Regions from separate parts of the Chitinophaga sp. 180180018-3 genome, predicted to be linked through region 2. Evidence: riboswitches for the same ligand, from Rfam matches in the RefSeq annotation. Region 2 holds a riboswitch; the other holds the start of a gene.

Region 1 (16,404 bases), 1.8 Mb from region 2:
TTATCGAACGCTCTTCTTACAATGCTGCGTCCATTCTCATAACTGTCAATGGAACCGAAGTTATGCCACAAACCTAATGATACAGCAGGCAACCGGAGACCACTCCTGCCACATCTGTTGTAGATCATACTATCGTACCTGTCTGTTGCGGGTGTATAAAACATGAAGTGCAAAGTTTAGGGGAACAAGATAGGGTATAGAATTAAGAATAGAGAATATAGAATTAAGAAACAGCGCGAAGACCTTAGTGATTGATAAAGTAATATCATTAATCGCTAAGGTCTTCGCGCTGTTTCTTAATTCTATATTCTCTATTCTTAATTTTACACGGCTTCCTCTATCGGCAACGGCATCGCCTGTTCTTTCGTCATTTGCTTCAGCTTGTTGCTGTTCTTTACCTTGGCAGGAACAGGTCTGATTTCCCAAACGATACCCAGCAGCCCAAGTGTTCTGATCACATAGTAGGTGATATCGAATTCCCACCAGTAAAAGCCCTGTCGTGCTGCGCTCTGATAATAGTGGTGGTTATTATGCCAGCCTTCTCCCAGCGTGACTAAAGCCAGGATAGCACTGTTGCGGGACTCATCTCCCGTATAATACCTTTTATTACCAATTTTATGCATCAGTGAGTTGATCGTAAATGTACCGTGATACAGTATTACTGTGCTCAGGAAAAAGCCGATCAGGAGGGTCGACAAGCCGGCTGTCCAATCAAACCAGCCTGTACCGTTTACTTTGTTACCTACAAAATATACGGCTATTGCCAGCACAACGGCAGGTACCATATGCCACTTATTCAGCCACATCAATTCCTTCGCCTTGTGGTCCTTGATCAGGTCGAAACGGGTAGGCTTGTATTCTGGTCCCATAATCCAGCCGATATGGGCATACCAGAAGCCATAAATGTTGGCGGAATGCGGATCTTCAGGCGTATCGCTGTGCTTGTGGTGGATACGGTGATTGGCCGACCACCATAACGCTCCCTTCTGCAGACTGCTCTGTGCGCCACCGGCGAGGATAAACTGGAAGAATCGCGACGTTTTAAACGCACGATGCGAGAAATATCTGTGATAGCCCGCTGTCACAAAGAACATCCGGATTACATACAAAACACCGCATAATATCCAGTCAAATGCTGTTGTACCGGTGAAAAATGCCAGTAGGGGCACCGCGTGTATGCCCAGAAAATCTACCTGGTGCCACCAGTTTGGTGGCTTTCTGTCTTGCTTGATCGCCTTATTCATTCCACAAAGATAATTTCCGTCAATTGTATAATCTATGATTTAAATCATTTGGGTCATTAAATCATTTGACCCACAAAGTTAAGGGCTTTTCCCCGGTTTTTTACCCGGCAAAGCGGATTGAACATTTTAGCCCGGGCGCTGTTAGAGAAAAACATAGCACCAATCATTATTCACACTAAAGTAATTATTATGTCAGAAATCATTTCAGCTATCCGCAACACCATTAAAAACTGGTGGTTGTATCTGTTAAATGGTATTATTTTCCTGATTGCGGGCTTCATTGTTTTTGCCAACCCATTCAGCAGCTACATCCTGCTGAGCATCTTCTTCGCGGTAACTTTCTTTGTTACCGGTATCTTCGAAGTAGCCTTTGCTATCAGTAACCGGAAAGCTCATTCAGGCTGGGGATGGTCGCTCGCTTCCGGCCTGATCGACCTCGTAATTGGTCTGATATTGATGCTGCATCCTGCGCTCAGTATGGCGGTTATTCCGCTGTTCCTTGGTTTCTGGTTTATGTTCAAAGGTATCGGGCTTATCGGCTTTTCTATCCAGCTGCAGGCCGATAAAATCCCCAATTGGGGCTGGCTGCTTGCAGGGGGTATTAGCCTGATCGTTGTATCCGTTTGTATACTGGATAATCCCGCTCTTGGGGTAGCCACTATCCTTAGCCTGATGGGCGCTGCTTTCCTGGTAACAGGTGTATTCAGTATCGTGTTTGCATTCAGGTTGAGACGATTGAAGAAAAGTCTTTAGCTGCTAAAAGCTGCCAGCTATTGTTTACATTTGATTAAATCTAATCTTCATCGATGAAACTCAACAAAATCTATGCTATCGCTACCCTGTTTTGCTGCGTAGGTATTCAGCAGAGCTTTGCACAAACCACGTCTACCTACAATCAGCATATTGCATTTGCCCCCTTATTTTATCCTGCTCCGGGGAATGAATACCGCAGTGCAGGCGGACAGCCAGGTCCCAGGTACTGGCAAAATGCCGCTGATTATAAATTGAATGTAACCCTCGATACCGTTCAACATCGTGTAAGCGGTACCGTAGTCATTACCTACAAGAATAACAGTCCGGATCAACTTCCTTTTGTATGGTTGCAGCTGGATCAGAATGTGTACCGGGAAGATTCCCGGGGTGCCGCTACGGTAGCGCAAACCGGCGAACGCTTCGCCAACCGCAGCTACACAAAAGGTGTTGAGCTTAAAAGCGTGCAGGTAACCGGTAACGGAAAAACTGCCGCAGCCAATTACCTGGTGAATGATACCCGTATGCAGATAAAACTGAACGAGGCCTTGAAACCTGGTGCTTCCATGCAGATCAGTATCGACTATTCGTACGTGGTACCGGAATACGGTACGGATCGTAATGGTCGCCTGCGTACGGCTAACGGATGGATATACGAAATTGCACAGTGGTATCCCCGCATGGCGGTGTATGACGACATCCTCGGATGGAATAATATTCCGTACATGGGGGCATCGGAATTTTACCTGGAATATGGCAACTTCGACTATTCCATAACGCTGCCAGCCAATATGATTGTTGGTGGCTCCGGAGAAGTCGTTAATGAAGCGCAGGTACTTTCTCCCAAAGAAATCGGCCGGCTGACCAAAGCCCGTAACAGCGATCAGACGGTGTTAGTACGCGATAGCGCAGATCTGTTATCCAATACCGCCAAAGGCTCCCGCACCTGGCATTTTGTATGCAAAAATGCACGTGATGTGGCCTGGGCTGCTTCGGCCGCTTTTATCTGGGATGCCGCCCGCATGAACCTGCCCGGAGGTAAAAAAGCACTGGCGCAATCCATGTATCCCCTCGAGGTAGCCGGATCAAAAAACTGGGGCCGGTCTACCGAATTTGTAAAAGGCTGTATTGAACACTACTCTCAACAATGGTATGGCTATACCTATCCCGTGGCTACCAATATTGCAGGTATTGTAGGTGGAATGGAATATCCCGGTATTGTTTTCTGTGGCTGGAAATCCTACGGGGGGGGCCTCTGGAATGTAACCGATCATGAATTCGGACATAACTGGTTTCCCATGATCGTTGGGTCTAATGAACGTAAATACGCCTGGATGGACGAAGGCTTTAATACGTTCATCAATGGCATCTCCACTGCTGCTTTTAATAAAGGTGAATTCCATGCGCCGGCCACTGTACAACGCATGGCGCCAATGATGTTCTCCGCCAGGGCAGAGGCGATCATGAACACGCCCGATGTAATAGATCTCAATTACAATGGGGTTGCAGCTTACTACAAACCCGCTATGGGCCTCAAATTGCTGAGAGATGAAATCCTCGGTCATGAACGCTTTGACTATGCATTCAGGGAATACATCAAACGCTGGGCATTCAAACATCCCACGCCATGGGATTTCTTCCGCTCCATCGAAAATGCCGCAGGTGAAGATCTCGCCTGGTTCTGGCGCGGCTGGTTCTTCAATAACTGGATGCTCGATCAGGCAGTGAAAAGTGTCAGCTACGTAAGAAAAGATCCCGCACAGGGAGCACTCATTACCATCGATAACCTGGAACAGCTGCCCATGCCAGTGGTAGTAAGTATCAAAGATGTAAACGGTAAGGCAGACACTGTTCGCCTGCCCGTTGAAGTATGGCAGCGTGGCTCCTCCTGGACGTTTCATTACCCTTCCAAAGTTGCACTCGCCAGTGTGGTTATCGATCCTGCCGGCAACTTCCCGGATATTAAACCGCTGAATAACAGCTGGTACGCAGAACGCGGAAAACCAGTGCCAGCAGGACTGGATGCTGCTACCGTTATGGGAAACTACCTGAAGGCAATCGGAGGAGCAGATAAAGTGGCGGGTATAAAAGATATACAAATTTTCGAAACCGGCGATATCCAGGGTACCCAGCTGGAAGTAACCACCAAAGCGAAATTTCCCTCCAGGCAACTGTACTCCGTGTACGTTCCCATCGCTAACCTGGTAGGACTTAAACTGCTCATAAATGGCAACGATGTGCAATCGTTCCGCGGTGGTAATCCGGTACCGCTTTCCGCTTCAGAAAAAGCCATACTGAAAGATAAGAACGCCCTGTTCCCCGAACTGCAGTTCGCACATTCCGATAGTGCCAAAATAGAATTGCAGCCGGTTACTGATGTGATCAACGATGCCCCGGTTTATGTAGTAAACGTTGCTACTGTGAGCGGTGCATTGATGCGCTTTTATTACGATGCTAAAACCGGCCTGAAGTTGCGTACAGTACTGCTTTCCGGCGATGAAGCCAAAGCCCCGGAAACAACAACGGAATACTTCGACTATCAGCCTGCGGATGGAATACTTCTGCCGTTCAAAACAATTTCCAATTTAGGAGGTTTCAGTACCACGCTGAAAATAAAGAGTGTGCTCATCAACCAGGGCCTCAACGACGAGGCATTCAGGTAGCATTAAGAATAGAGAAAGAAGAATTAAGAAAATACAGCGGAGATAGTAAACGCGAATATTACATTCGCTGCTATCTCCGCTGTATTTTCTTAATTCTTCTTTCTCTATTCTTAATGCTTATCTTCGCCCTTGCTTAAATCCATAGACCAATGAAAAAACTCCGGCCGGTAATGTTCGTGGGCACTGCTTCTGATGTAGGGAAGAGCGTCATCACAGCCGGGTTTTGCCGCATCTTCAGTCAGGATGGCTATATGCCGGCGCCGTTCAAGGCGCAGAATATGTCGCTCAACAGTTATGCTACACCGGAAGGCCTGGAAATAGGCCGTGCACAAGCCGTACAGGCCGAAGCTGCCGGAATACCCTGCCATACCGATATGAACCCGGTATTGCTGAAACCCGTCAGCGATCAACATGCGCAGCTCGTATTACATGGCAAACCTGCCGGCAATCAATCAGCCTGGGAATACTTCATGGCGGATGATAAACATGCGCTGTTTGAAGAAGTAAAAGAGGCCTTCAACCGGCTGCAGCAAAAATACAGCCCCGTAGTGATGGAAGGTGCTGGCAGCATCTCTGAGCTGAATCTTCGTCGCAGGGATATTACCAACATGCGCATCGCTTTGCATGCACAGGCAGCGGTGTACCTCATCGCCGATATCGACCGGGGTGGTATTTTTGGCAGCGTATACGGCACGCTGGCCCTGCTTCCGCCGGAAGAAAAAGCGTTGGTCAAAGGGATTATCATCAATAAATTCCGTGGCGATATCCGGCTTTTCCGGGAAGGACAACTGTTGCTGGAAGAGCTTACAGGCGTACGGGTAATAGGGGTACTGCCCTATTACCATGATATATGGATTGAAGAAGAAGATACCCTGTCACTATCGTTGAAGCATAAACGAATTAAGCAGGGTAGTATCAATATCGCTGTGGTGCTGCTAAGGCATATGTCTAATTTCACCGACTTTAACGTGCTGGAAAGAGACAGCAGGGTGACGGTATGCTATACAGATAATCCCGCAGAACTGGCTACAGCAGATATTATCATCATTCCCGGCAGCAAGAATACTATCGCCGACCTCACGGCTATACGAAATAACGGCATGGCGCGTGCAATAACGGAAGCGAATAAACGAAATAAAGTGGTGATAGGCATATGTGGCGGATACCAGATGATGGGTGAAACGATCGAAGATCCTTTCGGAGTGGAAGGAACACCGGGAGCAGTGCCCGGCCTGGGCATCCTGCCTGTTTCCACGGTACTGACCCGCGATAAGATTACCCGTCAGCGCCGTTTCCGTTATCGGGATACAGAAAGTGTTTGTGAAGGATATGAGATACATATGGGAGACACCACCGCGGCAGTTCCATCACCGCTCAACCAGCTGGAGGATGGCAGTCCTGATGGCTATTTCCTCAACAACCGGTGTTGGGGCACCTACCTGCACGGAATCCTGGATAATGATACCGTGATCCGTGATCTGCTGCTGCAGTGCGGTAAACAGGCGCCTGCCGCGGGTTTCGATTACCGTGCATTCAGAGAGGAACAATATAACAAACTGGCAACACATATCCGTGAACATCTCGATGTTCCGGCTGTTTATAAGGCACTGGAATTATAATACAACAGCACTATGATACAAGGACATGGCGACGATGGCTACCTCTACAGCCGGCCTCTACAGGCCGATTTCAGCTCCAATGTATGGTACGGAGGCCTGCAGCAGGGGCTGACGGAACATCTCCGCAACAGCATCGAAACAATCGGGCATTACCCGGATGCCGGTGCGGAGAAATTGCAGGCCATGCTGGAAAAACAGGCTGCCCTGCCCGCCGGCAGTATACTGGTCACGAATGGAGCTACGGAAGCCATCTATCTCATAGCGCAGGAATTTCATGCTGCCACCGCTACCATCATCACACCAACTTTCGCTGAATATGCTGATGCCTGCGGTCTGTACCGGCATCAGGTACAATATCTGCCCTGGGATAAACTCACGCCGGATACAACTTTCAGTACAGATATGGTGTTTCTCTGCAATCCGAATAATCCTACCGGTCATGCTATCGACGAGCACGCATTGCAGCAGCTGATAACACGCAATAAACATACTGTATTCGTTATCGACGAAGCATATATTCACTTTACCCGCGATGCAGCTTCCATGCTGCCTCACCTGCACCGCCTGCCTAACGTGCTGGTGCTGCGATCGCTTACGAAGAACTGCTGTATACCCGGACTGCGACTCGGTTATATTGCCGGCCGCAAACAGCTGCTGGATCGTATACGTGCATTCAGAATGCCCTGGTCTGTGAACAGCCTGGCGCTGGAGGCTGGTTATTATATCCTGGAACATCCGGAGCAATTTGCTTTCTCTATAGATACTTTGCTGCAGGGAACATTCCGTTTATGGGAAAGTATCCGCAAAATGCCGGAATACAAAGTCTGGCCAACACATACGCATTACTTCCTCTTCGAAACGCTTACCGGTACTGCCGCCACGCTGAAAGCCTGGCTGGTGGAGCAACACGGTATCCTTATCAGGGATGCATCCAACTTTTACGGACTTGAACAGGGGCATTGCCGTGTTGCCTGTCGTAGTGCCGCCGACAATAAACTACTGATCACTGCTCTCCGCCAATGGACCCTCTTTTAGCATTCGTACTCCCGTTACTGTTAGGTTATATTGCCGACCTGCTGCTGGGCGATCCCCCTGCATGGCCGCACCCGGTGAGGTGGTTTGGCGCCATGATTACTTACGGCTCCCGGAGGTTGAATAAAGGCAGCGCCAGGATATGGAAAGGGGCGCTGTTGAGTATAGTGTTATGTACGGCTGTCTTTGCTTTCTTCTTTTTCATACAGCAAAAATTGCAGCAATGGCCATTGGCATGGTACCTTTTCACCGCGGCGTTTGTATTTTCTGGGTTAGCCAACACCAGTTTGCTGAGGGAAGGCAGGGCGGTATTCAGGGCATTGCAACAGGAAGGCCTGGAGGCCGGCCGGCGGTGTCTGTCGCGGATTGTAGGCCGCGATACCGGTGCGCTCACTGCAAACCAGGTCCGGATTGCAGTGATGGAGTCCATGTCAGAAAATCTGAGCGATGGGGTAGTGGCGCCATTGTTCTTCTATGCACTGTTGGGCCTGCCCGGCATGATGCTATATAAGATGATCAATACCCTGGATTCGATGATTGGTTATAAGAACGAACGTTACCTGTATTTCGGCCGCTTTGCTGCCCGCCTGGATGATGTGGCCAATTTCATCCCCGCACGCATAACAGCATTGCTGATGGTGCTGTTATACGGCAGCAGCAGGGGAGGGCACTACATGCTTCGCTATGGAAAGGCGCATAGCAGTCCTAACGCCGGGTTCCCGGAGGCCGCGCTGGCAGGTATTCTTGACTGTCGCTTCGGAGGCCCAAATACCTACGGCGGTAAGTTGGTAAAGAAACCCTATATAGGAGAGAATGAACGGGACATTGAACATAACGAATTCAATAAAGTCTTTTATCTCAATCATGCCGTTACCTTTGTCATGGTAATTTGCGTGGGTGCTATTAAATCGTATTTACTATGGAGGATGAAACATTAAGGGTGAGTATATTGAGTTGCGGATGGCTGGGAAAGCCGCTGGCACTGCACCTGCAGGCCGCCGGTTATACCGTGAAAGGTGCGCGTACAAGCCAGAAAGGGGTAGATGAATTAACAGCGCTCGGACTGGAGGCATATACGGTAGTGTTGGAAGAAGAAGTACTTACCGGGCCGGATGCCTTTTGGGATGCTGATATACTGATAGTAAATATTCCACCGAGGATAGATAGGGGGGAAGATGTTCATATCGCCGAAATTGCCCTGCTGAGAAGCTTTTTAGAGACCACTTCTATACAAAAAGTATTGTTCGTAAGTTCTACTTCCGTTTACGCCAATGTGAACGGCCTGGTGACCGAAGAGAATGAAGAAGCCCCCGATTCGCCAAACGGGCTGGCACTCCGCGCTGCGGAAAAGCTGTTGCTCGGAGCCGAAACATTCGAAACCACGGTACTGCGCTTCGGCGGATTAATAGGCTACGATCGCCTGCCGGATGAACGCCGCCTCCGGGAGGGAGGCAAACGCGCAAATATTCTGCCCATGAACGTTATTCACCGCGACGATTGCATCGGTGTTATCACCGAGATCCTCGACCGCGGTATCTGGGGTGAAGTATTCAACGCCTGTGCTACCGGGCATCCGCTGCGTATCAATTACTACAAAGCCGCCGCCCGCTCTCTGGGAATTGAGCTGCCCCGCCGCACCGTTGAAGAAGAACTTCCGTATAAGATTGTAGGAACCAGTAAACTCCGGCATATGCTGGAATATACCTTCAGGTACGATGATCCGCTGAAGGTTTTTGATAAATAATGATAGTTTGCATTACCCCTCATCAAACAAAAAATTGTTTACATATATTAAAAATGCTATATTGTACCACCTCTGCTATGCCAACTGAGGTCAGAAAGAACCTTATTTTCAACTAAATGCTCTAAAAGCCGTGAATCTGCTGCTTTTTAGCCTGTTTGCAGTGGCAACCGGGCTGACAATCCTCCTGTACCGCAACCGGAGCCGCAAAACTGCCCGGATGTTTGTTCCCATCAGGTCGGCGAGTATCATAAAAATACTCAGCTATAAATCCGCCGGAATTCTTGCTACTATTCGTTTTAAAGATGAGCTGTCGCCCCAGATCGGCGACCGGCTGCTGGAAGAAGGTGCGCTCTACGAGATCACCGGGGTAGTGGTTCCCGATATCGCAAAGGAACGCCCAGCGGATACATGGGATTGCCGAATTGTAAAAATCTGAGCAATGGAGTACCTCAAAGTATCCTGGCTTCATCCATTTGAAGATGAACCCGTATGCCTCTATACAGAGATTAATCCGCAGCGTTTTGAAAAACGGAAAATAGAAATATATCCTGATGGCAGCTTCGGTATCGCTTCCAGCCACTTCCGCTTTGGAGGTACTGCTTTGCTGGATGTATTAATGCCGGATATGGAAGATATCATCAACGACAGCCAGCTCGTACCCGAGTTCATATCACAGGCTGAATTTGAACTGGTATGGAACCAGTACTACTATTTTCTGTCGTGACAGGAGAGGAAGATGTTGTCACCTGCCGGCATGGGATTCAAATGCCGTCAGGTACTTATTGATATATTCGTCTTTGGTTTTGGTCTTGTATTGCATCACAAACCGCGGATGTTCCAATGGAATGATCTCTTTGAAAAATTTCTCTTTCTCATTCAATGCCTGCAGGAAAGCAGCATTTTTACCAGTGCCCATGCAGTAACATACTTCCCGGCTGATATTCCACTCCAGTTGCTCTTTTAGTTTGCTGACAATAAAAGGATAGGCTGCTTTGGTCAGTGCAGTACTGTCGTAATAATTATAGTTGATTTCCTTGCCGCCTGGCTGCTGCGAGGTGAAGCCCAGGGGGCATACCGCACTGATATAAAACTGCTGATAAAATGGTTTCACGCCGCCATAGGCATCAATAACATCGTATACAAAAACAGAAGAAGGTTCATGGGTTTTAAGGCCTTTGATCTCAATACCACATTTTTCCCACATTCTTTTGGTATCTGTAAAAGGAACACCGGTAGCACCCGAACCCAGTCGACCAGGATTAATGCCCATGATGAGTTGCCGCGGTTTCCTGTCGTTATAAAATTTTCTATAAAACTGCGTCATGATATCCATGATGCCGGGGCCTTCCCGGAATGGATTCATTACACGGATACCAGCAGGCAATTTACCGGGAAACTGAAGATTACTATTAAAATCGATGATCTGGTCCGCTATATTCATGCTACAAGTTATGCCATTTGATGATGCCTGTTGATTTTTTCCAGGATATCCTCTTCGCGGTATGGCTTCATAATGTAGTCATTTAATCCTGAACGCAAATACAGCGCAATGTCATCTTCCAATACATTTCCGGTAATGGCAATAATGGTAACGGATGCTTTTTTCTTATCAGGTAATGCACGGATCATGTTAGTTAGCATCAGGCCATCAATACCAGGTAAGTCGATATCAGTTAGCACAAACTCGAACGATTCGCGCTGATATACTTCCAGCGCCTCTTCTGCTGATGATACTATCAGGTAGGAGGCCTGCATCCGGTCGAGCATCAGGGCAAGCAGTTTTTGATTGAGGATACTGTCCTCTACCACCAAGAGTCTTATACCGGGTGGTATAACGGGGTTGTTAGATGTAGTTGTATTCACTGGAACAATGATTTTTTTGGTCACAGGCGATGGGGGCATCGACTTGTACCTGATTTCAAAATAGAACGTCGTGCCTTTCCCGACGAGGCTTTCCACATGGATCTTTCCGCCGTGCAGGTCTATTATCTTTTTGGTGATATATAAGCCCAGTCCACTGCCCTTGTGATAGTGACTGTTTCCCTGCGAGAATGCGTCGAATACCAAAGGTAGGTCTTTATGCGGAATCCCCACACCGGTATCTTTTACACTTACCTGTAGCTGGTTTTCCTCCTTTATATGTGCCGTTACGGTAATCCCCCCGGTTTCTGTAAACTTGATAGCATTGGCCACCAGGTTAATAAGTACCTGTTTCAGCCGGAAAGAATCGCCCAGCAGGATCAGGCTGCTGGGGAAGTAAATGTTTGTTTCCAGCTTCAGCGATTTCCCCCCGGCCTGCACAGAAAGTGTTTGGCAAACTTCTTCTATAGTGGCCCGTGGCGAAAATTTTTCCTCCTTCAATGCTGGTTCTGCAGTTTCCATTCTCGTATAGTCAAGAACGTTATTCACTACCTGCAACAGCATATCGGCCGAATGCCTGATGGCTGCTACCATTTCCGGTTTCCTTTCCTGTTCCAGCAACCGGGCGTATCCTAATACCGACTGTACCGGTGTTCGGATCTCGTGACTGATAGTAGCTGCAAAATCACTCTTCTGCCGGGCAAAGTTTTCTGCCTGTTGTTTCGCTCGCAGTAAAGCCAGGTCATTCCGGTACAGGCGAATGATGCCGTAAATAATAATGGCCGCCAGTAATAATATCAACGGGATCTCCCAGTTACTGTGCCGGTCCATCCGGTAAAGTGAATGATTGATATCTTCCCCCAGCTGCAGCCGTTTTTTATCAGTTTCATGCAACATGTGCTGTTTGAGCGCTGACATCATATGTAACAACTCGGCAAATAACCGTTCGTTCGACATCACCAATGCATACTCTTTTCGCTTCAGGTTATTGTGGCTTTCTGCTGCATCCCGCATGAATTTATTGTAGTTGGCCTGGATCTTTTGCAACTGTACCTGCGTCATCGCCTTGTTTTCCGCACCGGTATTATGCTCCGTAATTTTTACCTGTTTCTGGATCTGCTTCTCCTGCGATTTATTGCTGATGGCGTCTCTCAGACGGCCAAAAAAACGTTTCCGCTTCACCGTGGTATCGGCCACCACCGTGGTATCGGCCTGCCGGGTGGGCTGCTGTAATTTAATGCCGGGGAATGGCTGCGGCACAAGCGATTCGGCAGGAGCCTGTGCACTGTCAAGTACCTGGGATAACTGCATCAATGAATCTACATACAACCGCATCTGCAGGAACAGCTGCGATTTACGGTCTTTGTCTGCCATCAGCTCCTTCAGTTGGTTCTCATCCTTATTCGTAGTCATGGCACTGTCGAGGTGCGCTGTAATCTCCGTTAACTGCGACTTGTAGTTGTTCAGATGGTTTCGGTCGAACGTCAGCGTATATATACGGAAATTATTATCCGCCGAATAGAGCAGCTGTATGGCCTGATCAATATGACCTGCATCCACTTTTGTAGCAATCAGGTTCCTGACACCGATCCCCAGTTGCGCCGACTCTTTTTTTCTTAGTGAAATTATCATGAAAAAGGTCATCAGCACAATGGCTATTATTATCAGCACGGCATAGCGCACAAAAGTCTTTCTTTCCTGTGTAGTATACATAAAATCGGATGTTGGCAGTTGCCGGGAAGAATCCGCAACGAAAATAATTCAATTTACTTTCCTTCACTACTGATAATCAATTTAAAAGAATACATATGAGTATTACAGTTCAATTGATTTTGATATACATATAAAAAAATAACTTATTATAAAAAATTAACTGCTACAAACTTGTCTATCGCTTCTGCAAAGTTGCAGCAAGCAAGGGGCTTTTTTACCGGGAATTTTCCGGGGATCACAAATGTTTAGAATTTCTTATTCTGTCCTGTTCTGTGTCTTCGGTTATCCTTTCGTATTTTGGAGCCATAATTTATGCTATCATGCAGTATTTGAAAACCAGTTTTATAACCAGCCTGTTCCTGCTTTTCTGGGGGCTGGTTGTATTCGGTCAGCCAGCACCGCCCGACCCTTATTACAAATTTCCGGCCAGTAATAATTTATTACAAGACAGGATCTTCTATTATTTCACCCTGGTAGAACGTTTCCCTGCCTTATCCCGGCTATTGGAGAAAGAAGTTTCCCTGCAGGAGCTGACGAAGGAATTCCGGGAAAATGCTCTGCATGCCGATACCGCTGTTAACGCGGCCAATGGACTTCGTTTTACAGATAAGATGATCAACGGGGTGGATCAGATCTTCCGCGACCTTTGGCAGCAACACCGCCGCGAAATGCAGGTATTCACGGATGAAATGAAAGCCAGCGGCTTATTCCAGCTATATGCTTCCAAACCAGGGGATACCCTGTTGTCTCTTGCCTGGAAAGATGCTGCCAATGGCGTGAACTATATTATTAATGCTTACACAAACGGAACGGGGATGCGTTATCCCGTCATCGATTCGGCCTTAACTTCCATACACTCGCCCGCCTACCGGGAAAAGATCCGCGGCCTGGTGAAGAGTACAGCCAATAATAGCAAAGGACTGTTCTTTCAGGCGTCACTGCAGGTAGCGCTTCAATTGCTGGAGCTGAATCACCGGAATGAAGCGGTGCGCTATGAGCCGCTTTCAGCCACCAACGCAGCCGCCTATAGCCAGGTAAAGAAAACAGACTGGGATAAGTATCCCTATCCCGCCATGCTGATACTGGGGGCCAGTCCGGTGAGCATGGAACATATCAGTGAAACAGGTAAAAGCCGTTGCCGTACCGGTGCGGAACTGTATCACAAAGGGCTTGCTCCGTTTATTATCGTTTCCGGTGGCCATGTTCGCCCGCCCGGTACTGCTTATTCAGAAGCCATTGAAATGCGGAAATACCTCGTGGAAGAACTGAAGATCCCCGCATCTGCAGTGATTGCGGACCCTTACGCCCGCCATACCACCACCAACATACGGAATGCTGTTCGCATGCTTTTCAGAAGCGGATTTCCTATGAATAAAAGAATGATGTGCGTGTCCGATGCGATGCATCTGGTATACGTAAACAGCCCCGTATTCGCCCAGCGTTGTATGACGGAGCTGGGATATGTGCCCGCCGCAGATATCCGTCAGGGTGACCTTTATTTCCTTACCTTCATGCCGGATCTGCGCTCCCTGCAGGTAGATGTATTTGATCCGCTGGATCCGTGATGCACAATATCTTTTCCTGAAAACCGTCTATAACTGAAAATATATTTTTATGGCAGAACTGTTGTACACTATCCTTGGCGCCGGAGGCGTGATCGCTGACGAACTGGCTAAAGAACTGATCCGGAATAATAAGAAGGTCAGACTCGTAAGCCGCGCTCCGAAATCTATTGCGGGGATCACCGACCTGGTGGCCGCCGATCTTACTGATTATACACAAACAAAAAATGCAGTTGCCGGTAGTGGGATCGTATTCCTGACAGCCGGTCTGAAATATGATATCCGCATCTGGTCGGATGGCTGGCCAAAGATCATGACCAATGTGATCAACGCCTGTAAGGAAGCCGGCGCCAGATTGATTTTCTTCGATAACGTATATTCGTATGGGTTAGTGAAGGGGCTTATGAAGGAGGATGCGCCTTACCATCCTGCCAGCAGGAAAGGAACAGTAAGAGCTGCCATTGCTACGCAACTGATGGACGAAGTGAAGGCGGGGCGCATTACCGCGACTATCGCCCGCTCGGCCGACTTCTACGGCCCCGGCGCTGATAAAACCGGTTTTCTGAATCTCCTCATCGTGGATAGATTCAGAAAAAATTCCAGCGCCATGTGGATAGGGAGAGATGACCTGCCGCATAGTTACACCTTTACCCCGGACGCCGCGAAGGGCCTCTATCTGCTGTCGCAGGACGACAGCGCCTGGAACCAGATCTGGCACCTGCCAACAGCACACCCTGCACCCGATGGAAAAACATACGTGAATATGATTGCCACAAAGATGGGGGTGAAGCCCAAATACACGAAACTGGGCGGCTTTATGCTTACCCTGGCGGGCCTTTTCGACACCAACATCCGGGAAATAAAGGAAATGCTGTACCAGAATAACTACCCCTATATATTCGACTCTTCTAAATTCGAACAGCACTTCCATGTTAAACCTACTTCTTATGAAGAAGGTATCCGGTTAATGCTGGGGGATAAATAGTCTACTGATTTTGTAGGAAATAAATTTGGTAGTTTAAAATTCTGCCTTATCTTTGCATCAGTTCTTTAGATAGCTTATCAAGAAAGGAGGAGGGAAATGGCCCGACGATACCTTAGCAACCATCACTGCGCAGGCAGTGAAAGGTGCTGCATCCATCCGGTTTACAAAACCAGGAAAGATAAGTCAGATTACAGGTTTACATAAAATTATTATCATAATAATCAGGAAACTCATCTGACATTCAGGTGAGTTTTTTTTATGCCCGCCACTCCCCACGATAAGCTCGTCTGTTGAACATGTTTATTCAATTTTTCATCAAACTAAAAATCAAACAACAAGATGAGCAACATTACAGAACTGATTCACTCCATTCCCGTAGATCCGCAAACCGGCGCCATTGCAGTGCCTATCTATCAGACATCTACTTTCGTACAAACTGCACCCGGCGTTAATCAGGGATATGACTACGCGCGTTCCAATAATCCTACAAGGGAAACCGCCGAAAAAATCATCGCTCAGCTGGAAGGCGGTGCCGCGGCCTCCGCATTTGCCAGTGGCCTCGCCGCCATCGACGCAGTCATTAAACTGCTTAAATCCGGAGATGAGATTGTGGCGGTTGATGATATTTACGGCGGCGCATTCCGGCTATTTCATAAAGTATACGAGAAGTTCGGGATTAAGGTAACTTATGTAGATACTTCCGATACCCAGGCAGTATTCAATGCCATTACTCCGGCTACCCGCCTGATTTGGCTGGAAACGCCCACTAATCCAACACTGAAGATCTCTGATATAGAAGCGATCGGGCGTATCGCAAAGGCGCATAATTGCCTGTTTTGTGTAGATAATACTTTCGCTACTCCCATCTTACAAAAGCCGCTCCAGCTGGGAGCCGACCTGGTGGTACACAGCGCTACCAAGTACCTCGCCGGCCACAGCGATCTGATTGCAGGGGTGGTGATATCTAAAACCATTCAACTGGGAGAGGAGATAAAGTTTTATCAGAACGCCTGCGGGGCTATCCTGTCGCCGTTCGACAGCTTCCTCCTCATCCGCGGTATAGAAACACTGCCGTTGCGAATCCGGCAACATGGCGTCAATGCAAAAGCCATCGCGGAATTCCTGGAGCAACACCCCGCAGTGGAAAAAGTTTTTTATCCCGGCCTCGCTTCGCATCGTGGTCATGAGTTGGCAAAGAAGCAGAGCAAAGGCTTCGGTGGTATTATTTCCTT
Region 2 (16,404 bases):
CACCACATTTGCTTCTTTGTACTTACTCAGCTTTTTCGTTACCGCCGCTACCATACCAAAGATCTGAAGGGAATCGGGCTTACGCTCATCCCAGGGCTTCAGTGAACAGAAGATGGTGGCACTGTTGGATTTGGTGGCAAAGTTCACTGCATTCAATCCGCCAAGTGCAGCATAGTGATTGATACCCGGCATACTGTCGAGATCCTTCATCATCCTGGACATCACCTCCACCGTACGCTCAGTGGAAGAAGATTCCGGCAGGTCGAACGTAATGATCAAACGGCCTTCATCTTCTGTAGGGATGAAGCCTGTTGGCTTCCCCTTGAACAACATGATGGTACCTACGAAAACGCAGAGCAGCAGCACGATCACGAAACGTGAAAAGCGGATACTCTTCTTTACGCCTACGGAATAACGGGAAGTGGTATGTCCGAACCAACGGTTGAATTTATAGAAGAATTTATTCAGTCCTTTGGAGTCTTTATCGAGGTGCATCGGACGCAGCAGCAGTATACACAGGGCCGGCGTCAGCGACAGTGCCACGAAAGCGGAGATCATCACGGAGATGGCAATGGTGATCGCAAACTGCTGATACAAGCGTCCTACGATACCGGGGATAAAACCTACCGGCACAAATACCGCTGCCAGAATCAGCGCGATGGCAATTACCGGACCGGATATTTCTTTCATCGCCTGTGCGGTGGCATCCCGTGGTGTCATCTTCTCGTGGTCGATGTTATGCTGCACCGCTTCCACCACCACAATGGCATCATCCACTACTATACCAATGGCCAGTACGAAACCGAACAGGGTCAGGGTATTGATGGTGAACCCAAGTGGAATGAAGAAAATGAATGTGGCGATGATCGATACAGGAATAGCCAGTACCGGAATCAGGGTGGCCCTCCAGCTTTGCAGGAAGAGGAACACCACTATCACCACCAGGATCAGGGCTTCCACCAGCGTGTGTACCACTTCTTCGATCGATACCTTTACTACTGATACAGATTCGAATGGTACAACGTATTCCACATCTTTCGGGAACTGCTTTTTCAGCTCCTCCATGGCAGCTGTTACATTGGCAGCTGTTTCCAGTGCATTACTACCCGGAGCCTGGTACACCAGCAGGTAAGCAGCACGTTTACCATCTACATAGTTGTTACCGGCGTAGTTGAATTTGCCAAGCTGCACGCGGGCTACATCCTTCAGATATACCAATGATCCATCAGATGGACGGGTTTTCACCACTACATTGCCGAATTCTTCGGGTGTGGATAAACGGCCTTTGGTGAAGATGTTGTATTCAAAAGTTTGTCCGGTTTGCTGAGGGGGCGCACCCACGGTACCCGCTGTGATCTGGGCATTCTGCTCTGCAAGCGCGGCGCGTATATCGTCGGCAGTTACGCCCATTTCAGCAAGTTTATCCGGTTTGAGCCAGATACGCATACTGAAATCATCCGCACGGGTGAATATATCTCCCACACCTTTCGCACGTAACAAGGCATCTTTTACGAATACGTTGGTGTAGTTATCGAGAAAGGTAATGTCGTGTGTGCCTTTGGGTGAGTACAGTGCCACCAGCATGAGGATACTGGGGTTACGCTTTCTAACGGTAAGGCCTAAACGCTGTACTTCCTGCGGCAATGTAGGTTGTGCAATACCTACGCGGTTCTGTACGTCCAGCGCAGCGATGTTGATGTCGGTACCTACTTCAAAGTTCACCGTCATACTCATCTGACCGCTGCTGGTATTGTTGGTATTGATATATGTCATACCGGGCGTACCATTCACCTGCACTTCCACCGGCGTAGCTACTGTTTGCTCTACCGTTTGTGCATCTGCACCAATATAAGTACCGGTTACCTGTACGGTGGGGGGCGAGATCTCCGGATACTGGCCTACTGCCAGGTTCATCATCGCCAGTATTCCCACCAGTACCAGCACGATAGAAATTACTATCGCTGTTACGGGTCGTTTTATAAAAGTATCTGCAATCATGATCTTGTGCTGTTGATTCTACTGATAAACTATTACTTCGCAGGCGCGCCCTGAGGAGCGGCTGGTATTCCTATCTTTATCTTGCCTCCGTCGCGCAGGCGCTGGAAGCCTTCAGTAATCACCTTGTCGCCGGCCTGTATGCCGTCCATGATCACTATCTTATCGCCCAGTTTAGGGCCGAGATGTACTTTCTGCTGAGCTGCTACGGAGTCTTTCGCTACAAATACGAAGTATTCGCCCATCTGCTCAGATACTGCTTTGTAAGGAATAATAAGGCGCTCGCCTGATTGTGCATTGAGTACACGTAATACGCAGCTCATCCCCGCTTTCAGTTTATCGTTCGGATTGCTGAATTCAATACGCACGCGGATGGTAGCTGTCTGGTTATCCACACCACGGTCTATCGCCAGGATCTTTCCGGTATGTACATACTCCGTACCATCCGACAACTGAAGCCGGAACGTAGGGTCGTTTCCGTTAGTTTTCCCCTGCATGTCGGCATAGCGGGATATTTCATTTTCATTGATCACAAAATCCACTCCTATCGGATCTTCGCTGGAGATGGTATTCAGCAGGGTGGTTCCGGGGCTTACCTGTGCACCCAGTTTTACCTGGGAGATACCGATGCGGCCTGTAAACGGCGCTTTGATAAGGGAGTAATCCAGATCGGTGCGTACAGAAGCGAGACTGGCTTCCGCTGCAGCCAGCTGTCCACGGGATGTTTCGAGGGTAGCTTTAGCATTGTCCAGTATCTGGCGCGCCACCGCATCCTGCTCGGCCAGACGCTGGTAACGGTCGTCGTCTTTCTTTGCTCTTTCATAGGAAGCTTTCGCGCTGGCTACATTTGCCTGCGCCTGCAGATAGGCCGCTTCATATTTACGACGGTCTATCTCGTACAGGGGTTTGCCTTTCTGCACCACTTCACCTTCTTTAAAGAAAATTCCGGTGATAAAACCAGACACCTGGGAACGCAGTTCCACCTGGTTCAACGCCACTACCGTTGCAGGATATTTATCATAATAAACGGCCGGTGCTACGCCTGCCTCCGTAATGTTTACCGGTGTAGGGGGCATAACAGGCGGACCTTGTTTACCCGGACCCTTACAGGCAGTGAAGCCCAGTATGCTGGCAGCGCTGATTAAGACAATGTTGTTCATTTTTTTCATATCCGTTCCGGTTACCATTTAATAATTAACTGTTAAGGTTCCTAATGCTTTTTGCAGGTCTATCTTGCTGGAGAGTACCTGGTACATTGAATTGTAGAAGTTGAGCTGTGCTGCACGCAGATCTGTTTCGGAGATCAGCACATCCAGGTATGTTTTGATGCCTTCTTTATACTGTAATTGCAACATATCATATACATCCTTTGCCATCTGCAGGTTATCCTTTAGCGTCAGATAGTCGTTGAAGTTACTTTTATAGGTGGCCAACGCCTGCACGTACTGTGTATTAATCCGGCTTCTCAGGGCAGCGAAATCCCATTGTGAGCGCTGCAGCTGCATTTCTGCTATCCTGATGTTGTGAATACGCTTACCTCCCTGGAAAATGGGCAGCGACAGTTTTATACCCAGCAATGAGTTCGGATAATCGGTGCTGTACAATTTGCTGAACTGTTCGTTCTGCCATGCAAATGAGTAGTTGACAAATGCAGATACAATGGGCAGGAAGCTCCACTTATTGTATTGCAGATTGGCACGCAGCAGCTGTTGCTGAGTTTCGAGCAACTGGTATTCAATACGGTTTTTATAATCAGCTGTCATCAGTGTATCTTCCCCGGTTACCTGGGCCGCAACACTGGCGGAATCCTGCACCAGCGGTACATCTCCGCTGCTGGTGGGGTATCCCATCAATTGCTTCAGATAAGCCTGTTTAGCCGTGAGCAACTCCCGCGCTGATTTCTGCTGGGCACGTGCATTGTTCAGAGAAATAGCGGCGCGCTTGGCATCTATTTTATCTACCACTCCGCTGTTATACTGGGCATTAGCATCTTTCAGGCTACGCTCCAGTCGTACAATATCTTCATTCAATACTTTAATCTGCTCAGTAGTCAGCAATACATCGTAGTACGCTTTACTCACATTGGCTACCAGATCGATCTGATTACTCTGCGTGGTTTGCTTACTTTGTTTTCGTACTTCCTTTGCCGTATTGGAAGCCAGCAGCAAATCGCGGGTGAAGATGTTCTGGTTAAGCCCGAACTGCGCTGCAGAAGTGTTAGATACGCCTACTTTGGTAGGGTTGCCACCAAATATAGAAGTAGGTAATTCCATGTAATGCTGGAGGTTATAATCCAGGTTGATCTGCGGATACCAGTCGGCCAGCTTACTTTTCACTGTTCTGTCGGTAACGGCTTCATCAATCAGCGATTGCCTGATCACCGGCTGGTGTGTCATTGCATACCGGATACAATCCTGCAACGAAGCGCTGTTTAAAAGGGAATCCACAGATTGCTGTGCAGATACTCCCGGGGCATTCATTACCCCGCATACCACAGCTACAAAATAAAATGCTCTTTTCATAAAAGGCTTTTGACATTCAGTTCATCATTATACCAATCGTAAGAAGAATAATGCGCATAAAACAACAGGTCATTATCATTCTTTATAGGTTATACAGGCATAGCTATATAACATTGTTCATTGCCACAAAAACAGGTCAAGGCTGTGTTAGCAGGCCAAAGACAGGTAGGTCGGTAGAGAGTTGCCATTCAGAAGAGTGCTGAAACGTTGGCGCACGGTTTCCATGATTATTGTTTCAGGCATCTGAATTCAGCAGCGAACAGTGAAGTAGGTATACAACAATACATATGTTGTTTAGGTAAAACAAATTCGGGCGCTAAGATAATGTTATGAAAACAAAAATCCACCCTTTCAGGTGGATTTTAACATTTAGATGAAAATCGTTTCCGGTCATCCTTTATTTCGACCGCTGAAAATATGTTTTTCGGCGTGATAGGAAGATCTTACTAACGGACCCGACTCTACGTAGTCGAGGCCAATGTTGTATCCTATTTCACGCAGCTCTGCAAATTCATCGGGATGTACGAAGCGTGCCACGGGGAGATGCTTCGGAGTAGGCTGCAGGTACTGACCCAGGGTCACTACATCACAACCGTTATCGTACAGGTCCTGCATGGCCTGTACTACTTCTTCCCTGGTTTCACCGAGGCCCAGCATAATACCACTCTTAGTACGCATGCCTCCATCTTTAAGCCGGCGGATTACTTCGAGGCTTCTATGGTATTTGGCCTGTATCCTTACCTGTTTGGTAAGGCGCTCTACTGTTTCCAGGTTATGAGAAACTATTTCAGGCGCCACATCAATGATCCGTTGCAGGTTTTCCCAGATACCACGGAAATCCGGGATCAGGGTTTCCATGGTGGTTTCCGGGTTCAGTGCTCTTACGGCCTTGATGGTATTGGCCCAGATGATGGAACCGCCATCTTTCAGCTCATCCCTGTCTACAGAAGTGATCACCGCATGCTTTACCTTCATCAGGTAAATAGCTTCAGCTACACGCTGTGGCTCATCGAAATCCACCGCTTCCGGCCGACCGGTGGCCACGGCACAAAAACCGCAGCTACGGGTACAGATATTTCCCAGGATCATGAAAGTAGCGGTACCGGCTCCCCAGCACTCACCCATGTTGGGGCAATTGCCACTTTCGCAGATCGTATGTAATTTATGGGTATCTACCAGGTTCCTGACCTGTTTGTAGTTTTCGCCTATAGGTAACTTAACGCGCAGCCAGTCAGGCTTTTTTACTCTTGTGGTAGCCGGTTCAGCGGCTATTACGGGTAGTTCTTGCATCGCTCATTCCTTTCTTTAGAAAAGCAAAGTTAATACTTATCTGTTATTCCGGCGCTTTCCTAAAAGCTACCAGTTCGCCTTTACTTCCTGTTCCAGCGTTTTCCGAACTGGATGCTCACATAAGCATTGAAAAAGAACTGTTTATTGGGGTCGTAGCCGTTAAGCGGTACCATAATAGGTATCTTCTTGGTATAATATTCTCCGTTTATACCCACCTCCAGGGCACTCACCACTTCATTGAAATGGGCCCAGTCGAAGCGCATTCCCAGCTTACCATGCAATCCGGGCACTACTGTCAGGTTGTCCCAGCCTTTACCAAAGCCGGCTGCGCTGTTGATATTTCCCCTGTTAAGAAAGATATCAGGATTAGCAGGATCATATTTTATATCCGTACTAGTGTTACCTGTCTGCTGCACATTCAGGTAGTACGGTTTCAGCAGCCCCAGGGAAACACCACCGTAATAAATAGCATCTACTTCCACGCCGTTTTTATTCGCTTTCCCTCCTATCAGGTAACGCTGGCCTATACCCAGTTTAACAGGGTAGAAATTGTTCTGCTTACCGTATATAAAGGGGCGGGCAAAAGCGTATCCGTTCGTCTGCTTATATTCTTTATGGTCTTTCTTTTCGGAAACCTCGAACTGGTAATAGGTCACCTTCTTCCTGCTGTTTCTATAACCCATCTCCACAAAACCTGACCATCCATCCGTATTCAGACGGGCGCCTGCTGAGAAATCGCGCTGGAACAAATTTTCCCCTTCCTCCTGTTCACGGAAGATAGCAATCCTTTTCAGTTTGCGCTGTTCCTTTTCACTTTTCTTTTTCTGCTTACTGTTGCTGGTATTCTGCGCAAACAAGGCACCGGATAATGTTGTTAAAAACAGGATTAAGTATATTTTTTTCACAGTGGGCAATTATTATATATAAATAAACGCTTGAACAAAGGTATTGTTATGTATATATTACAAACGTAGTTAATTTTTTTTTAGTTTGCCAGGACCGGGGTTGCTCATTCATCAGTTATTATAAAAATACATTTAATTTTACGGTTTGACTATTAAAAATAATATCATGCAAACAGCATCTATCATCTATACAGGCGAGCTTCGTACAACTGCCGCCCATCTCCAGTCAGGTACTGTGATTGAAACTGACGCTCCTGTTGATAACAATGGTAAAGGCGAACGCTTTTCCCCTACCGATCTGGTAGCTACTGCACTGGGTTCCTGCATGCTCACCATTATGGGCATTAAGGCAAGAGATAACAACTGGAATATTGATGGTACTAAAGTAAGTATCCAGAAGATTATGGGCACAGAACCCCGCAGGATCACAGGCGTAAATGTAGTTTTCGACTTTCCTGCCGGCCATCAGCTGGGTGAAAAAGAAAGGACCATCCTGGAAAGAGCTGCCCTTGCCTGTCCGGTAGCTAAGAGCCTGAATACTGAGATTAAGCAGGATGTGGTTTTCAACTGGTAACCCGTATTAAGAATGAAGAAATAGCAAGATGACCTTAGCCAATAATACTCATCGCTAAACTCTTCCTGCTATTTCTTCATTACTAATGCTTACCTGCAGGCCTGCAGAATCTTCGCTCCTATCGCGCATTGCAGGCACTTTCGCTCATCGCAGTAGTACTCTTTCAATTGTAACAGCGCCTGTGACTCCAGGGCACTTTCCTGTTCTACGCCCAGCTGATGCCAGCTCCGGGTGATTTTGTTTTGTTCCGGCGGGAGTTGCTGCAGGAGATGCAGCGCCTTCTCCTGGTAGTAACGATGATTTCTTTCCTGCCCGTACAAAAAGAGTAAAGGCAATATAGTATTGATCAGGATACCGTGTACCGCCTGTTTCCCCGGAAGCTGCGTGGCCTCCACCAGATGCCCGAACCGGTAATGTTGCAGCCAGTACGCCGACGGGCGTACGAAAAACAGCGATTCCAGCCCGGCAACATCTGCAGCTTCCAGTACCCGGGAAAATAACCGTACCTGTTGCTGTAACAAGGCTGCAAAAGCCGCTATACGGATGGTAGGGAATGCAGAAGGCCGCATTCTTAGCCAGTGCCACTGATGGGGCTGTAAAGGCCGAAGCCGGTGTTTATGCCGCAGATGCTGGTAGATCTCCCGCAGGTGCAGTGCATACGGATCGCTGAAATCTTCTTCCAGCATCCCCGCCTGCCCGAACAACAGGGCTTCCAGCTGCAGCATGCCGGAGCGGTAGCGCATCAGGGCACGGAACGACAACGACTGTGCCAGCTGCAGAAAGGTAAGGCTGTTTACCGGCGTGCCATAGCTCTGTGCCACGGCCCAGTAACAAACTTCCTCCCAGTTATAACGGCTGCTTTGCAGCCAGGCCCGCAAAATGCCCGTCTTCCGCTCCCAGCGCTCCGCCAGCAAACGTTCCTTCCAACTCAGCCACGTAAGTTGCGGTACCGTTGCCGCCTGCGACCCACAGGGCACAAAAGGCGTTGTACGCTTCAATTGCTGATAACGATCCAGCAACAGCTTGGGAATATGCTGCTGTAATTCCAGGCAGGGCGCCGCAGGCCCGCGGGCATCGTCGCAATCGTGCTCAAATACCACATGCAGGATAATCCGCCCGTACTGCGGGTTGTACTGATGCCGGTGCCGGGCCCAGTCGGAACTGCGCAAATGCAACTCCACCTGCCCCGACCAAAGCACGTCGCCTATCCTAATCCTCGCAGCCGAAAAATCAGGACCACTATGATGATTATGTAATCCGGGATATATGATCCGTACCGGCAGGCCACAAGTCGTAAAAAGATGATCCTGCCTGAATAGCCGGCACGCCCAGATGTGCTGGAACAGCTCTTCCGTGAGCAACGGGTTAACAAACATAAGATATGGTTGGGTATAAAAATAATATCATCTAAAGGTAATAAAACATCACCTGATAAAATAAATTTCCTGTACAATTTGGAAATCTGCTGAAACTGATATTAACTTTGCGCCAGTTCTTACACATCACTTATCCAGAAAGGCGGAGGGACTTGGCCCTGCGATGCCTTAGCAACCTTTCCTGATCAGATGATCCGGAAAAAGGTGCTAATTCCTGCCCTGGTGCGAACCAGGGAAAGATAAGTTGGCAGAGATAATACTTCACTGATATATAATTTTTTGAAAGAGCTCTTCCAACCCGGGAAGAGCTTTTTTTTTGCTCTTCCACCCCCTTTATGGATTTGTTGTTGTTTAAGTTAATCTTTAATGATAAAGTTGCAGTAGATAACTAGTGACATTGCATATCATTAAAAATAATTTATACATGAAAACAGCTACACAACTGATTCATAGCATTCCGGTAGATGAACTGACAGGCGCCATTTCAGTGCCTATCTATCAAACGTCCACCTTTGTGCAGGAATCACCGGGCATCAATAAGGGCTTTGAGTTCTCCAGGGCAAACAACCCCACGAGGAAAGTGCTGGAAGACCTGATCTGCACCCTGGAAGAAGGGTTCGCCGGATTTGCGTTTGCCAGCGGCATGTCCGCCATTGATGCTGTACTGAAGCTGTTAAAAACCGGCGATGAGATCATGGCGGTGGAAGATACCTATGGCGGCATCTTCCAGATATTCAACCACATGTTCGAACGCTTCGGTATCAAAGTGAACTTTGTAGATACCAGTAACATCGATAAGGTATTGACTTCGATTACGCCCAATACCCGGATCATCTGGCTGGAATCCCCTACTAATCCAACATTGCGTATTTCTGATATAAAATCTATCAGCAAAATTGCCAAACAACATAACATTCTGCTGGTGGTCGACAATACCTTCAGCACCCCGTTGCTGCAACAACCTATTCCGCTGGGCGCCGATATTGTTATCCACAGCGCTTCCAAATACCTCGCCGGTCACTGTGATGTGATCGCCGGCCTGGTAGTGGTAAACAGCAAAAGCCTCGCCGATCAGATCAGGTATAACCAGAATATTTCCGGTAGTATTCTCAGTCCGTTCGAAGCCTGGCTCACTATCCGCGGTATAGAAACCCTCTACCTGCGGCTGGAGAAACAATGCAGCAACGCCAGTGCAATTGCCAACTGGCTGGCGGCACATCCCGCTGTAGATAAAGTATTCTACCCGGGCCTCGCCACACATAAGAATCATCATATCGCCCGTAAACAACAAAAGAACTACGGCGCACTGGTGAGCTTTTCCCTGAAAAGCGACAACATCAAAAATGCCATCCGCATCGTCAACGCTACCAAACTGTTTAAACTGGCAGAAAGCTTCGGCGGTGTGAAAAGTATGCTGGCCCATCCGGCCACTATGACACATAAAAACATACCGGAAGAATTCCGGCGGAAAACAGGACTACAGGACTCCTGCATACGGTTATCCATAGGCATCGAAGATGCAGAGGACCTCATCAACGACCTGAAACAAGCGCTGGATAAACTTAATCTTCCGGCAGGAAAACAAATTACGGTTTTACAATAAAGCAGCTTCTTTCAAAAGGGAATAGCTGCTCAAATAAGAATTATGGAAAATAAGATCATCAACTTAGGCATTTTCGGATTCGGCGTCGTAGGACAAGGACTGTACGAAGTATTGAACAGAACCAAAGGTATCAATGCACGTATCAAAAAGATCTGTATTAAAGATCCTAACAAGTCAAGACCCATCGACAGCAGCTATTTCACTACTGATAAAAATGAAATTCTTGAAGATCCCACCATTGATGTAGTGGTGGAGCTGATTAACGACACAGAGGCCGCCTTTGAAATAGTAAGCACGGCGCTGCGCAATGGTAAAGCAGTAGTAAGTGCCAGCAAACGTATGATTGCTGAAAACCTGCCTGCCCTTTACCAGCTTCAGGCCGAGAACAAAGTGCCATTCCTCTACGAAGCATCCAGCTGCGCCAGTATTCCCATCATCCGCAACCTGGAGGAATACTACGATAACGATCTGCTCAACGCTGTGGAAGGTATCTGTAACGGCTCTACGAATTATATTCTCACTAAAATATTCGAAGAAAACCTCAGCTTCGAAACTGCCCTGCAACAGGCACAACACCTGGGCTTCGCCGAAACTGATCCCTCACTGGATATAGAAGGCTATGATCCGAAATTCAAGATCGTGATCCTCCTCCTCCACGCATTCGGTACCTTCGTAAAACCGGAAGAAGTATTCAACTTCGGGATTCATCACCTGAATGATTTCGATATTCAGTTTGCCAGACAACGGAGCTGTACCATCAAACTGATTGCGCAATGCCGCCGCCAGAATGGTCATGTATTCTCTTATGTACTGCCGCACCTGGTGAAGGAACACAATCTCCTTTACGATGTATACAATGAATACAACGGTATCCTGCTGGAGAGCGCATTCACCGACAAGCAGTTCTTCGTAGGTAAAGGCGCCGGTGGTACCGCTACCGGTAGTGCTGTACTGTCTGATATTTCTGCCCTGTTATACAACTATCGCTACGAGTATAAAAAGATCAAACAAAATAATCAGCCGAGCTTTACCAACGACGTAAAACTGAAAGTTTACCTGCGCTACAAAACACCCGATCAGGTAGATCTGGCCGAGTTCTTCAATATCTCCGAAAAATATGAATCAGCTGAATGGCGCTATGTGGTGGGAGTTATCAATCTGCAGAAACTGAAAGAAGCAGGATGGCTGAAAAATAAAGACGTGAACGTACTGGTACTGGAATAACTCATTATATAAAGCAAAAACCAAACAAACGAAACGGTGCAGTTCCCTGCACCGTTTCGTTTTTAAGCTACGCTCCGAAAGCCGACAGTGCTTCCACTACCATGCTTACCGGCAGCCCCATTACGTTATAGAAGCATCCGTTGATAGCATCAATGCCTACCGCTCCGATCCACTCCTGTATAGCATATGCACCCGCCTTATCAAATGGCTTGTACTGATCTACATAATACATGATCTGTTCCTGCGTCAGGGATTTGAAATGCACAGCGGTGGTTTTCGAAAATGCCTTCTCCTTTCCATTCTGCCGGATCACCACCCCTGTTATGACCTGGTGGGTACGACCGCTAAGCCTCGATAAAATCCGGATAGCATCCTCACGGTCCTTAGGTTTGCCTATAATATCATCATCCAATACCACTACGGTATCCGCAGCAATGATAATGTTCTCCGGAACACACAGCTGCTGTACAGCCACCGCCTTCTGACGAGCAATATGCACGGGTATATCCGGCACAGCCATTGATTCCGGCCAGGTTTCAGCCGTTTCCACCACCTTTACTTCAAATGGGATACCCACCTGCTCCAGCAGCTGCTTTCTTCGCGGCGACTGTGAAGCGAGGATAACTGTTTGCGAATACATCTCTATAAATAAATTTTAAAAAATATCATGGATAAAATACCTGTGAGCATTAACAGCTTCACCAGGGAACTCACTTTGTGATAGTGCGGCGGCAGACTGGCCTTCTTCAGTAACAAATAAACGTATATGGCTGGCAGTTGTACAAACAATAGCAGGTAAACAACCGCGAAATACCAACCCAGGATCCATACCCTTATTTCTACCAATAAAATAATTACTACCAGTGCCAGTAACAGTGCATTACATAGGCGTTTGGCGGCCAGCACGCCCCAGGCAATGGGCAGCGTACGGCATCCGTCTTTGCTGTCGCCTATCATATCTTCCAGGTCTTTCACAACTTCCCTGATCATGGAAATGACAAACGCAAACAATGCATATACCCCGATAATTTGTATCAGCTTTCTTCCAACAGCCGACATAATCGCTTCAAAGCTGTGATAGATCTGCTTTTCGTAAAATCCAACTACTACCACGGCTAATGCTGTCAGCAATGAAATAACGATGTTACCAATCAGCACCTGGCGCTTGAAAGAAGTAGAATAAAACCATAACAACAGGGAACAGATCACCTGCGTAAATCCAAGATAGAACTGGCCGGTTTGCCAGGCCACCATGAATCCCAGCGAAACACCAGTCAGGTTAAGCATGGTATGCCAGGCCATCGCCCAGCGACGGCTGATGATCTTGTCGAGCACCATTTTATCCGGCTTGTTGATGATATCGATGTTGATATCGAAATAGTCATTGATGATATACCCTGCAGCTGCCACCAATACCGTACTCAGGTTCAGGAGGATGAACTGTTGTATTGTCAGCGAAGGCTCGTCACCTGAACTGCGCAATACCGGTGCAACAACACAATACTGCAGTAAAAACTGGGTAAGACTTATATATATCAGGTTAGGGTACCGGATCAACTTAAAAAATGCAGCCCAGAGCTTCATAAATCGTTCGTTTATTATTTCGATGCAATTCCTTCATCTATTAACCAATGTCCGTTCAGTTTCAAGACTTTTTCCATTACTTCCCTTACGCATCCCTGTCCACCGCCCAATGGCGAAATATACCGGGAAATGCTTTTTATCTCTGGTGCCGCATCTGCAGGGCAGGTAGCCAGCCCCACCAGCTGCATCGGCCTGTAATCGGGAATATCGTCGCCCATGTACAATATCTCCTCCCAGCGCAGATCGTTTTCAAATACGTAATCCTGTAGCTTCTCCTGCTTTTCCTGCACGCCAGTGTAGATATCTTTTATGCCAAGTCCCTGTAACCTGCTCACCACGCTTTCTGATTTTCCGCCTGAAATGATCACCACCCGGTATCCTTTCTTAACAGCCAGTTGCATAGCATAGCCGTCTTTGATATTCATCTTCCTCGACATTTCTCCTCCGGGTAATAATTGCAAAGTACCGTCTGTAAGCACCCCGTCTACGTCTAATACAAAAGTGGTGATGGGTTTGAATAAGGCCAATATGTTCATAGGCCAAAAGTAAAGAATTAAGAATTACGCAGTCCGTAATTCTTAATTCGCAATTCCTTTATGAAATTGATAAATCGCATCCGACACCACCCGATACACCAGCTGCAAATATTCGTTATCTGCAAGCAGCGCGCGGTGAAGGCTCATCGTAGTCTCGTCCTGGCGCAGGGCGGGGCCGGTCTGGACGGATTCGGGCGGATATTTCTCCAGGCGTTCGAAGGTTTCTTTTATAATGGGTTGTAAGAGGCTGAAATCCAATTGCTCCTTTTCGCAGAAGGCTTTAGCCTGGGCGATCAGGTGATTCGTGAAATTATTACAAAGCACGGCGGTGAGATGATATTTCAGCCGCTGTTCAGAATTGGTAATCGTTACGCTGCCGGATATACTCTGGGCCAGTGCCTGTAAACGCCTCAGCACTTCATCGTTGCTGGCTTCCAGCATTACCGGGATGGGCGGATAGCTTTTCATCTCCTTCCGGATCGATTGCAGCGGATACAGCACGCCCGTATTGGAAGATATCCGGGAGATAGACTGCAGCGGTACTGCGCCTGCCGTATGCGCCACAATGCGCTTACCCAGCCGGAGCTGGTCGTTCAGATCCGGAATGGCGGCATCGCTTACTGCCAGCAGGTAAATATCTGCGTCCATCTGAATATCCTGCAAATCGTCCGTATAATCCGCATTCAGCATCTCTCCCATCTCCCTGGCGTGCTCTTTCTGCCGGCTGATGACCTGTTTAATCTGATGACCATGAATTTTCAGAAGATGCCCGAAGCAATGAGCAACATTACCTGTGCCAATGATAACTACATCCATTACATTTTTTTTTAAGATTATAGACCGCGGTAACCGGCGATTTCTAATATACGTGTTTTAACGGGTCAATGTTTTATTTCATTGTGTTCATTTATTACAAAGCAATCCATCCTTATCTTATCATGTCTGATAGATATTTTTGTTAATATAACAGGATGCCGGGATTTACTATCTTTAACCGGGTTAGCATGAGGCCGCTATGAAGTATGACGTATTTCCGGAATTAAATATAAATTAAAGATTAATATCTGCGGGTCCGGGATCTGTCTCCGGAAGCCTGCAAACGGTGCACTGGTACGTAATATATATAATAAGGTATAGTGATTGGAAAGAAGGTAAATAGCAACATAATTTTGGGGGGTCTGACCAATATCATTATAATTTTATATTATTGCGGAATTCATTGAAGTAATTATTTTACAGAATTTTGCGTATTTAGCAGGATATTAAAGAAGCATACATGGCAAAAAATTTAGTTATAGTTGAGTCCCCGGCGAAAGCCAAGACCATAGAAAAAATACTCGGCAAAGACTTCGAGGTCAAGTCCTGTTTCGGTCACATCCGTGACCTGGAGAAGGACGACATGGGGATAGACATTGAAAATAACTTTAAGCCTAAGTATGTGATTCCGGACGACAAGGAGAAGGTGGTCAAGGAACTCAAGAAGCTGGCGAAGGATACCGATGAGGTATGGTTAGCAACGGATGAGGACCGTGAAGGGGAAGCCATTTCATGGCATTTATGTGAGGTATTACGCCTGGATCCGTCAACTACCAAGCGTATCGTTTTCCATGAAATCACCAAACCGGCTATTGAGAATGCGATAAAACATCCGCGGTACCTGGATATGGACCGGGTAAACGCCCAGCAGGCACGTCGTATCCTGGACCGTATTGTGGGTTTTGAGATTTCGCCGGTGCTCTGGCGTAAAATGAGCATGCGTAATTCCCTGTCTGCCGGCCGTGTGCAGTCAGTGGCCGTACGCCTGATCGTAGAACGTGAAAGAGAAATCAATGCCTTCCAGACTGTCAGCACCTTTAAGGTAGAAGCCTGGTTCACCGGGAAGGATATCAATGGCAAAAACATTTCATTCAAAGCGGAAGGCCCGTCTAAGCTGAAAACAGCGGAAGATGCTGAAAAATTCCTGCAGCAGTGTATTGGCGCCGGCTATACCGTAAAGGATATACAGGTTAAGCCGGGCAAGAAATCGCCGGCTGCACCATTCACCACTTCCACCCTGCAACAGGAAGCCAGCCGCAAACTCGGCTACAGCGTTTCCAAAACCATGTTGCTGGCTCAGAAACTGTATGAAAGCGGGTTTATCACCTACATGCGTACGGACTCCGTAAACCTGTCGGATACTGCCATCACAGACATCGAAAAATCTATCCGCAATAGTTTCGGTGACAAATACTACCAGCATCGCAAATTCAAGAATAAAAACGAATCGGCTCAGGAAGCGCACGAGGCTATCCGTCCTACCTACATGGAAAATGCCACGGTAGACGACAGCGATACCCGTAAACTCTATGAGCTTATCTGGAAACGTACCATCGCCAGCCAGATGGCTGATGCGGAACTGGAGAAAACCACCGCTAAAATCGATATTTCCACCAACCACGAAGAGCTGACTGCCAGCGGAGAAGTGCTGAAATTCGATGGCTTCCTGAAAGTATACATGGAAAGCCACGACGAGGAAGACGAAACAGAAGAACAGGAAGGCTCATTACCACCACTGGCCGTGAAACAATCACTGGACCTGAAGGAAATGAAAGCCACTGAAAGATTCTCCCGCCCGGCTCCCCGTTATACGGAAGCCAGCCTGGTAAAGAAACTGGAAGAACTGGGCATCGGCCGCCCATCTACCTATGCGCCTACCATCACCACCATACAGAAGCGTAACTATGTGGAAAAGAGGGATAAAGAAGGGGTGAAAAGAGAGTTCCGCATCCTGGTGCTCAAGGCAGATCAAATCAACA

What was found. Region 2 has a riboswitch for S-adenosylmethionine ahead of UNH61_RS02965 (PLP-dependent aspartate aminotransferase family protein). Riboswitches for the same ligand answer to the same signal wherever they lie in the genome.
Region 1: another riboswitch for S-adenosylmethionine. It lies ahead of UNH61_RS10125 (PLP-dependent aspartate aminotransferase family protein); the one in region 2 lies ahead of UNH61_RS02965 (PLP-dependent aspartate aminotransferase family protein).

What each region holds. Positions count from the first base shown of each region.
Region 1 covers NZ_CP140772.1:2,512,884-2,529,287, forward strand. Annotated here, with positions in the region: gene mgrA (L-glyceraldehyde 3-phosphate reductase) at 1-164, opposite strand, end outside; gene UNH61_RS10060 (acyl-CoA desaturase) at 324-1,244, opposite strand; gene UNH61_RS10065 (DUF308 domain-containing protein) at 1,434-1,997, shown strand; gene UNH61_RS10070 (M1 family aminopeptidase) at 2,051-4,657, shown strand; gene UNH61_RS10075 (cobyric acid synthase) at 4,807-6,276, shown strand; gene UNH61_RS10080 (aminotransferase class I/II-fold pyridoxal phosphate-dependent enzyme) at 6,289-7,311, shown strand; gene cbiB (adenosylcobinamide-phosphate synthase CbiB) at 7,296-8,246, shown strand; gene UNH61_RS10090 (SDR family NAD(P)-dependent oxidoreductase) at 8,228-9,052, shown strand; gene UNH61_RS10095 (hypothetical protein) at 9,183-9,488, shown strand; gene UNH61_RS10100 (hypothetical protein) at 9,492-9,776, shown strand; gene UNH61_RS10105 (uracil-DNA glycosylase family protein) at 9,795-10,493, opposite strand; gene UNH61_RS10110 (ATP-binding protein) at 10,502-12,625, opposite strand; gene UNH61_RS10115 (YdcF family protein) at 12,946-14,190, shown strand; gene UNH61_RS10120 (NAD-dependent epimerase/dehydratase family protein) at 14,240-15,172, shown strand; SAM riboswitch class I at 15,244-15,357, shown strand; gene UNH61_RS10125 (PLP-dependent aspartate aminotransferase family protein) at 15,512-16,404, shown strand, end outside.
Region 2 covers NZ_CP140772.1:721,845-738,248, reverse strand. Annotated here, with positions in the region: gene UNH61_RS03000 (multidrug efflux RND transporter permease subunit) at 1-1,998, opposite strand, end outside; gene UNH61_RS02995 (efflux RND transporter periplasmic adaptor subunit) at 2,031-3,164, opposite strand; gene UNH61_RS02990 (TolC family protein) at 3,183-4,517, opposite strand; gene lipA (lipoyl synthase) at 4,908-5,807, opposite strand; gene UNH61_RS02980 (hypothetical protein) at 5,888-6,712, opposite strand; gene UNH61_RS02975 (OsmC family protein) at 6,879-7,286, shown strand; gene UNH61_RS02970 (DUF2851 family protein) at 7,376-8,662, opposite strand; SAM riboswitch class I at 8,790-8,908, shown strand; gene UNH61_RS02965 (PLP-dependent aspartate aminotransferase family protein) at 9,087-10,265, shown strand; gene UNH61_RS02960 (homoserine dehydrogenase) at 10,308-11,489, shown strand; gene UNH61_RS02955 (Maf family protein) at 11,557-12,129, opposite strand; gene UNH61_RS02950 (geranylgeranylglycerol-phosphate geranylgeranyltransferase) at 12,132-13,073, opposite strand; gene UNH61_RS02945 (3-deoxy-D-manno-octulosonate 8-phosphate phosphatase) at 13,088-13,609, opposite strand; gene UNH61_RS02940 (DUF2520 domain-containing protein) at 13,652-14,425, opposite strand; gene topA (type I DNA topoisomerase) at 14,886-16,404, shown strand, end outside.